Regions from separate parts of the Arthrobacter sp. B1I2 genome, predicted to be linked through region 1. Evidence: riboswitches for the same ligand, from Rfam matches in the RefSeq annotation. Region 1 holds a riboswitch; each other region holds the start of a gene.
What was found. Region 1 has a riboswitch for thiamine pyrophosphate ahead of QFZ57_RS06485 (ECF transporter S component). Riboswitches for the same ligand answer to the same signal wherever they lie in the genome.

Region 1 (2,193 bases):
ACCCGGTGCTCAACCACCACCAGCGTGGCCCCGGTCTTGTCCAGGCAGCGCGCCACGGCGTCGCGGACCTCCAGCACCCCGTCCGGGTCCAGGTTGGCGGTTGGCTCGTCCAGCAGGATCAGTCCCGGGCGCATGGCCAGGATGCCTGCCAGCGCCAGGCGCTGCTTTTGCCCGCCGGACAGGGCCGACGTCGGGTGGTCCAGCGGGAGGTGGGACAGGCCGACGTCGGCGAGCGCCTCGTGCACGCGAGCCCAGATGGCGTCGCGGGGCACCGCGAGGTTTTCGGCGCCGAAGGCGACGTCGTCCCCTACCCGCGACAGGACCACCTGGGTCTCGGGGTCCTGCTGCATAAGTCCGGCGCGCCCGCGCTGGGCGCGGGGCACGGCGCCGTCAACCAGCAGCGACCCCGACTCGTCGGCGTCCCCCGCCTCGCCGCCGTCGTCGTTGATATCTCCCAGCACCCCGGCGAGCGCATGCAGGAGCGTCGACTTCCCGGCACCCGAAGGGCCGAGCAGGAGCACCCGCTCCCCGGGCCTGATATCCAGGTCAAGGGCACGGACGGCAGGCTTGGTCCTGCCGGCGTGCCGCCAACCCCAGCCACGGGCGGTGACAGCGGCGGGCCGGACCGTGGCCGCGGCGTCCTGGGCGGGTGCCATCAGGAGAAGACTGGCTCCGCGGCAGCCTTGCGGGACGCGAAGGAGCTCAGCACGCCGGTACGTGCCAGGCCGCGGGTGGCAACCCACGACAGGGCGCCGGCGATGATGGCTCCGGAGATCATGCAGAAGACAATGTAGGCGAGCTTGTCTCCGCCGGAGTAGGCGATGTTCCAGCCCCAGGGCGCAAAGGAGTCGTTCAGGCCGCAGAACAGGCCCGACGCCACACCGGCCAGCAGGGACACGGGCAGGTTGAACTTGCGGTAGACAAAGATCGCGAAGATGATTTCTGCGCCCAGCCCCTGGACGAAGCCCGAGAACAGGACGGACGCGCCGTACTGGGAACCCATCAGGAGCTCGCCGGTGGCCGCGACCGTTTCGCAGAACAGTGCAGCTCCGGGCTTGCGGATGATAAGCATTCCCAGGACGCCGGGGATCATCCAGCCGCCGGCGATCAGGCCGGTCAAGGGCGGGTAGGCCGCGGTTCATCGGCACGGATACTGCGGCCGCGCCCTGGGACCAGGCCCAGAAAATGACGCCGCCGGCGATGGCCACCAGCGCGGCGACCACAATGTCCACGACGCGCCAGGACTTACTGGTGGTCTTCTTGATTGATGCAGTGCTCATGTAATCCTCCTGGGAAACAGGAGGGGAAAGTGGATCCCGGCTGACGGTGTTTGCCGTGCAGCCGCGACACTTTGAGAACTCGACTCCCTTGCGCCGGTACTAACCGGATCAGGTTCGAGGGTCTGCGGCTGTCCGCACTCTCAGCGCCCACCTGCGGTGCCCGGCTCTTGCCAGGATGTCCGACGGCGGCGCTCCCCTGTCGTTTAAGTGTTGCTTTTGGTTTGGGTAAGGCTTTTTTCGCCCGCTTTGGGCGTGCTCAAGTTTACACCTGGCGGGGTAGATTGTGGCCCATGACTGCCAATCCCCCGCATGTGACCGAGTTCGATCCTGATTCCCCCGACGCCCAGCCGGAGGGGTCCGTGGAGGCGCTGATCGCCCGTGTCGAAGCCGAAGTCCGGGAGCTCCAGTTTCCCGGCTTCAGCCTGGATGACTCCCTGAACCTCGGCCTGCTCCTGGTGGAACTGGGCAAGGAGCGGTCCCTTCCCATCGCCATCGATATCACGAAGGGTGAGCAGGTGCTGTTCCATGTGGCGCTGCCGGGCGCTACCCCGGACAACGAACACTGGATCCGGGCCAAGCAGCGCACGGCCGCCCGGTACGAGGTGCCGTCCCTCCTGGTGGGACTGCGGGGCAGGCTGGGCGGTGGCCGGATTGAGGACAACGCCTGGTTTGACCAATCACGGTATGCGGCACACGGCGGCGCGTTTCCGGTCTATGTAGCCGGGGTGGGCGCGGTGGCAACGGTCACCGTCTCCGGGTTGCCGCAACTGCAGGACCATGACCTGGTGGTGGAGGCGCTGCGTGACATTCTTGGGCCGGCGCTGGCGGATTAGGAGCTGAAGGGACCGGCACAGCCATGCGCCCATGGAAGGCTGCTTAGCTTTTATTAGTAATCATGCTTACTATATTGTGA
Region 2 (2,193 bases), 1.5 Mb from region 1:
GGCGGCCAGCAGCCCGAGGGTGCCCCGGCGCCTGCGGTCCAGGTCCACACCGTCCTGCCGGACCCGACAGATGCCGAGCGGCACGCCAAGGCAGAAGCCACCCGGCTTGCCCTTGCTAACATCGCCGCTGCCGCCCACGCGGCCCACCTGCACGACGATGAGGTGGCGGCAACCCGGCAGGCGCCGTTGGCCGAGCCTGCACCGGCTCCTGCTGCTGCTCCTGCTCCTGCAGAGGAGAAGCACGACGCCGATGCCCCCGCACGTCCCGCAGCTGTCCTGACCTTCGGCGGCGAGGAAGTCCCGCTTCCGTTCGTGGAACACGCGGAGGAGCAGCATCCCAGGCCCGCCCTCACCCTGGACCGCCTCGCGGAAGCGTTCGCCCACCTCGGCCAGCCGGCTTCCCCCATGGAGAACGCGCCCGCCAAGGCCGCAGATGCGGTGAAGGCAGCCGAACAGGCAGGGCCCGAACGGCAGGCTGACGGGGGAGTGGCATCCCCCGCCACCGTGGCCGCTCCGGCTGACAAGGACTACTCCGACCACACGCTGGAGCAGTCCCGGCAACGCAGGCCGCGGCGCCACCGCGCTGCCAGCCGTGCCCAGGGTGCCGCCAACGAGACCGCCGTCCAGCACCACGAGAGCGTCCAGGCGGCCAGTACCGGCCATTCGCACGCAGCCAAGGCCCCGGACACCCATAAAGCAGCGCCGGCGGATAAGGGCAGGCAGTCGGAGGAGCCCATCATTCTGGGCGTAGGAGTCCCGGCTTCGGAGCTTTAGCCAGGGCTGGGTCAACACGCCACCCAGGAAGTCCCCGCTGTGTGGACAGTTCCCCCCGCGAAGTGCAGGGGGAAAGGTCAGCGGAGCGGGGACTTTCTGCGTGCCCGGCCCGTCACTTTGCCGCGGCCGGCACCGAAGCAGCTAGGCTGGAAAATCGACACGGGGTGCCGCGCAGAAGGCCGGCTGAGATCCAGACCCGTTGAACCTGTCCGGCTAGTACCGGCGAAGGGATGTCTCTTGTCGTCGACCCTTTCCATGCCCCTGCCAACTGCATCCGGTGATCCTTCGGCGCTGCCCGTGGGCCGCGACGTCCCACGCGTCCTCTCCATCGCCGGCTCCGACCCGTCCGGCGGAGCCGGCATCCAGGCGGACCTCAAAAGCATCGCCGCCCACGGCGGATACGGCATGGCTGCGATTACCGCCCTCACGGCCCAAAACACCCGGGGCGTGCAGGCTGTCCACGTTCCCCCGGCAGCCTTCCTGGCCCAGCAGCTGGATGCCGTCAGTGATGACATCAGCATCGACGCCGTCAAGATCGGCATGCTGGGTGATGAGGCGGTGATCCGCACTGTCCGCCAATGGCTCGGGAAGGTCCGTCCCGCCGTCGTGGTCCTTGACCCCGTGATGGTGGCCACGAGCGGCGACCGGTTGCTCAAGGAGTCCGCCGAAGCTGCCCTGCGGGACCTGTTGCCCCTTGCACACCTCATCACCCCCAACCTGCCCGAGCTCGCCATACTGGTGGGCGCGGACCCGGCGGAAAGCTGGGACGCGGCGCTGGACCAGGGGAGGCGCCTGGCGGATGCCACCGTGGCCACAGTATTGGTCAAGGGTGGCCACCTGGCAGGCCTGGCCTGCCCGGACGCGCTGGTGAACACCGTGGGCCTTCTGGGGCAGGAAGTGGTGGAAGTGCAGGGCAACCGGGTCGCTACCCGCAACAGCCACGGCACCGGCTGTTCTCTGTCCTCGGCAATGGCCACGGTGCAGGCCCGCCTGGGGGACTGGGAAGCATCGCTGCGGACGGTCAAGCCCTGGCTGGCAGGCGCACTTGAGAACTCCGGCCAGCTGGAGGTAGGCCAGGGCAACGGCCCCGTGCACCATTTCCACCATGTGCGGCCGGTCCTGGCGGAAGGCGGCTTCGCGGCCCGGTTGTGGGCGGAAGCACAACAGGACCTCGCGGACATCTACGCGCTGGACTTTATCCACGGCCTGGTCTCAGGCGATCTTGCCGAAACGGATTTTGCCTACTACCTGGCCCAGGATGCCCTCTACCTGAACGGCTACTCCCGGGTGCTGGCGCGGGCCAGCGCCCTGGCACCCTCGGAGGCCGACCAGCTGTTCTGGGCCCGGTCCGCGCAGCAGTGCCTTGAAGTGGAATCCGAACTCCACCGGTCGTGGCTCAGCACCCGCCCGGCCCAGACC
Region 3 (2,193 bases), 1.1 Mb from region 1:
AGCCGATGATGTGACACAAAAATCAGCGTAGCTCCAAGTCCACCGATATGGCATCAGGAGCCGGTGGCGTCCAGCGCGTCGAGGAGGGAAGCGGCAGCGGCGGCGGGGTCGGGGGCCTCGGTGATGGCGCGGACCACCACGATCCTGCGGGCACCCGCGTCCACCACCTGGTGGACGTTTCCGTGATCGATGCCGCCAATGGCAAACCATGGCACCGGATCCGCCGCCTGCCGGGAAGCTTCGGCCGCGTACTTCACCAGTCCGGGTCCGACGGCGGTCCTGCCCGGTTTGGTGGGCGTGGCCCAGACGGGACCCACACAGAAGTAGTCCAGCCCGGCCGGGCCGGCAGTTGCTGCCAGTGCCGCGTCCACCTGTCCGGTGGTGTGGCTGGAGAGTCCGATGGCGGCGTTTCCGTTAACCAGCGTCCGCGCTGCTGCCAATGGCAGGTCCTTCTGGCCGATGTGGAACACCGGCGCCCCGGACAATACGGCGATGTCCGCCCGGTCATTGACCGCCCACAGCCTGCCATGCCGTACCGCGGTCTCCTTCAGCACCGCCAGGAGGTCAAGTTCCTCCGCAGCCTCGATGGTCTTGTCGCGCAGCTGGATGATGTCCACGCCACCGGCGAACGCGGCGTCCACGAACTGCGCAAAGTCACCCCGGTCCCGGCGGGCATCGGTGCAGAGGTACAGCCGGGCTGCCTTGAGGGCGTCGCTGTCCCGGGCATTGACAACTTCGGTGGCTGAAGGGCGGTGGCCCGCGGGGAAGGATGGGGTGGACACATTCATGGCTGCAAGCCTAGTTCCTCTAAACTGGGCTGGTACTGCGGGAGCCCGCGGCAGCTGTCACAAAGCGCCGGGCTGAGAGGGCGTCAGAGCCGACCGCTTGACCTGATCCGGGTAATGCCGGCGTAGGGAAGGAACCCATATGCGTACCCCCACCCCACCCACCGTCCGGGCCGACGTCGCCGTCATCGGCGGGGGAGTGGTTGGCCACGGAATCGCGTGGGAGGTGCAGCGTTCCGGACGCTCCGTCGTCCTCATCGATGACGCGCCCGGTACCGGTGCCAGCTGGGCCGCCGCCGGCATGCTGGCCCCGGTCAGCGAACTGCACTACCAGGAGGAAGACCTCCTGGAACTCATGCTCGAAGCATCCTCGCGCTGGCCCGGGTTCGCCGCCGGCGTCGCCGGAGCAACGGGCGCCGACCCCGGATACCTTACGACGCCGACCCTCGCCGTGGGTGCCGACGCAGCCGACCGCCGCGCGCTGATGGACCTGCGCACCGTACAGCAGGCCAACGGGCTGGCGGTGGAACCGCTGACCGTGCGGGAGGCCCGGCAGCGCGAGCCACTGCTCAGCCCGGCCATTGCCTGCGCCCTGGAGACCCCGGCCGACCACCAGGTGGATCCCCGGCGGCTGGTAGCGGCACTGCGGCTGGCCCTGGCCGGTACCGTGCAGGAGAAACCGGAACTGGCGGTTGCCGGGGCGGTGGACGGATATGCCGTGCCGGAGCGGGCAGCCGGGCTCTTGTGGGAGGGCGGAGCGGTTGCCGGTGCCCGCCTCGCGGACGGCGGCACGGTCCTGGCGGGGGAAACCGTGGTAGCCAACGGCCTGCAGGCGGGGGCGCTCGGCGGCCTTCCCGGCGGCCTGGAGCTGCCCCTGCGGCCCGTGCACGGGGACATCCTCCGCCTTGCCGTTCCCCGGCACCTTCAGCCCCTGGTGACCGCCACGGTGCGGGGCCTGGTCCACGGCATCCCGGTGTACATCGTCCCGCGGCAGGACGGAACCGTGGTGATCGGAGCCACGCAGCGGGAGGACGCCCTTTCCGATGCCGTCAGCGCCGGGGGCGTGTACCAGCTGCTGCGGGATGCGCAGGCGCTGCTGCCCGCCGTCGCTGAACTGGAACTCCTGGAGTGCACCGCCCGCGCCCGGCCCGGAACCCCCGACAATGCGCCGCTGCTGGGCCGGGTGCCGGCGGCCCCTGGCTCCGCCGGCGAAGGCGCCGGGCACGTCCCGGGGCTCATCATTGCCACCGGGTTCTTCCGGCACGGCGTCCTGCTCACTCCGGCCGCAGCCGCCATCTGCACGGAACTGCTGGACGGAAAAGCCGATCCCCGCTGGGCACCCTTCAGCCCCGGCCGGTTCTCCAGGCCGGCGACGCCGCCACAAGCCCCCACATCAAGGAGACAGCGT
Region 4 (2,193 bases), 1.4 Mb from region 1:
CAGGGTGTCCTCGGCAAAGCAATGCGCCGTGACCCGGGCACCTTCATCATGAGCAGCCTGGACGGCGTCACGCACGACGGCGGCGGGAAAGGAAGGCGCCAGGTCACCAACGCTCCGGTCAATCCAGTCCCCCACCAGCTTGACCCAGCCGTCGCCGTCGCGCGCCTGCTTTCGCACAGCCTCAACGAGGCCCTCCGGCTCAACCTCCTCGGCAAAGCCGCGCAGGTACCGGCGCGTCCGGGCGACATGCCGTCCGGCACGGATCAGCACCGGGAAGTCCCGGCCGCCCTGCATCCAGCGGGTATCGGCGGGTGAGCCGGCGTCCCGGACCAGCAGTGTCCCGGCGTTCAGGTCAGCCAGTGCCTGTTCCCGCGCAACGGCGGGTTCGACTGGCCCGGCGGGCCCCAGCCCGATGTGGCAGTGGGCATCCGCGAAGCCGGGCAGGACCCATCCATCGAGCACCCGGTCCGGAGGGGCGGCGGGCCGGCGGAACGTGAGCCTGCCGTCCACTGACCAGAGCCCGTGCCGTACTTGGTCCGGTGCGGCCAAAACGGGACCGCGAAAGTGAATGATGCCTGCCATTCCGGCTCCTTTCGATGCCCGGACAGGCTAGCACCCGCAATGTGACGGGGCGCTTCCGCGGCCCTGTGGTAGCTTCGATCCTGACCACACGGGTGCCCCTGCAAGGGCTGAGATCGGGCTGACGCAGCCTGCGACCGTTGAACCTGTCCGGGTAATGCCGGCGAAGGAAGTGAGTATTCCCTTGAGTACGCAAAACACCCAGTTGAACCCTGCCCACGTGCCGGCCGCCGGGGAGTCCGGCACTGCATCGGCACCGCAGGTGACCCAGTCCCTGTCGTCGCATTCGTTGGCGTTCATTGAAGACGCCGGGTCCGGAATCCGGGTACCGGTGACGGAGGTCGCCCTGGAGCCGTCCCCCAACGGCCAGCCGAACGCGCCCTTCCGGACCTACCGGACAGCGGGGCCCGGCAGCGACCCCGTCCGCGGCCTGCAGCCCTTCCGCTCGGCGTGGATCGCGGCACGTGGAAACACGGAGGCATACAGCGGCCGGGAGCGCAACCTCCTCGACGACGGCCGCTCGGCCGTGCGCCGCGGTGCTGCCTCGGCGGAGTGGAAGGGCGCGCAACCGGTGCCCCGCCGCGCCGTCGAAGGCAGGACCGTGACGCAGATGCACTATGCCCGGCAGGGAATCATCACGCAGGAGATGCGCTTCGTGGCGCTCCGCGAGAACTGCGACGTCGAACTGGTCCGCAGTGAAGTAGCTGCCGGCCGGGCCATCATCCCCAGCAACATCAACCACCCTGAGTCCGAGCCGATGATCATCGGCAAGGCATTCCTGGTGAAAATCAATGCGAACATCGGCAACTCGGCGGTCACCAGTTCTATCGCCGAGGAGGTGGACAAGCTGCAGTGGGCCACCCAGTGGGGCGCGGACACCGTGATGGATCTTTCCACCGGCGACGACATCCACACCACCAGGGAATGGATCATCCGAAACTCTCCGGTTCCTATCGGGACCGTCCCCATCTACCAGGCCCTCGAGAAGGTCAACGGGGAAGCCAACGCGCTGACCTGGGAGATTTTCCGGGACACCGTGATTGAACAGTGCGAGCAGGGCGTGGACTATATGACCATCCACGCCGGCGTGCTGCTGCGGTATGTCCCGCTCACAGCCAACCGGGTGACGGGGATTGTCTCGCGGGGCGGCTCGATCATGGCCGGCTGGTGCCTGGCCCACCACCAGGAGAACTTCCTTTACACGCACTTCGACGAGCTGTGCGAAATCTTCGCGAAGTACGACGTCGCCTTCTCCCTGGGTGACGGCTTGCGTCCAGGTTCAACGGCGGACGCCAACGACGCGGCCCAGTTCGCGGAACTGGACACGCTTGCCGAGCTTACCCAGCGTGCCTGGAAGTACGACGTGCAGGTGATGGTGGAAGGGCCCGGCCACGTTCCCTTCCACCTGGTCCGCGAAAACGTCGAGCGGCAGCAGGAACTCTGCAAGGGGGCGCCGTTCTACACCCTGGGACCACTCGTGACTGATGTTGCTCCCGGCTACGACCACATCACCTCAGCCATTGGTGCCACCGAAATTGCCCGTTACGGCACCGCCATGCTGTGCTATGTCACCCCGAAGGAACACCTGGGCCTGCCCAATAAGGATGACGTGAA

Region 2: another riboswitch for thiamine pyrophosphate. It lies ahead of thiD (bifunctional hydroxymethylpyrimidine kinase/phosphomethylpyrimidine kinase); the one in region 1 lies ahead of QFZ57_RS06485 (ECF transporter S component).
Region 3: another riboswitch for thiamine pyrophosphate. It lies ahead of thiO (glycine oxidase ThiO); the one in region 1 lies ahead of QFZ57_RS06485 (ECF transporter S component).
Region 4: another riboswitch for thiamine pyrophosphate. It lies ahead of thiC (phosphomethylpyrimidine synthase ThiC); the one in region 1 lies ahead of QFZ57_RS06485 (ECF transporter S component).

Annotation. Positions count from the first base shown of each region.
Region 1 covers NZ_JAUSYC010000001.1:1,398,432-1,400,624, reverse strand. The annotation lists gene QFZ57_RS06490 (ABC transporter ATP-binding protein) at 1-656, opposite strand, end outside; partial or broken gene QFZ57_RS06485 (ECF transporter S component) at 656-1,280, opposite strand; TPP riboswitch at 1,348-1,488, opposite strand; gene QFZ57_RS06480 (heme-degrading domain-containing protein) at 1,571-2,113, shown strand.
Region 2 covers NZ_JAUSYC010000001.1:2,935,235-2,937,427, forward strand. The annotation lists gene QFZ57_RS13660 (Rne/Rng family ribonuclease) at 1-774, shown strand, start outside; TPP riboswitch at 925-1,022, shown strand; gene thiD (bifunctional hydroxymethylpyrimidine kinase/phosphomethylpyrimidine kinase) at 1,030-2,193, shown strand, end outside.
Region 3 covers NZ_JAUSYC010000001.1:2,480,628-2,482,820, forward strand. The annotation lists gene QFZ57_RS11630 (RNB domain-containing ribonuclease) at 1-17, opposite strand, end outside; gene thiE (thiamine phosphate synthase) at 54-788, opposite strand; TPP riboswitch at 816-934, shown strand; gene thiO (glycine oxidase ThiO) at 928-2,193, shown strand, end outside; gene thiS (sulfur carrier protein ThiS) at 2,192-2,193, shown strand, end outside.
Region 4 covers NZ_JAUSYC010000001.1:2,842,006-2,844,198, reverse strand. The annotation lists gene QFZ57_RS13200 (amidohydrolase family protein) at 1-582, opposite strand, end outside; TPP riboswitch at 661-768, shown strand; gene thiC (phosphomethylpyrimidine synthase ThiC) at 764-2,193, shown strand, end outside.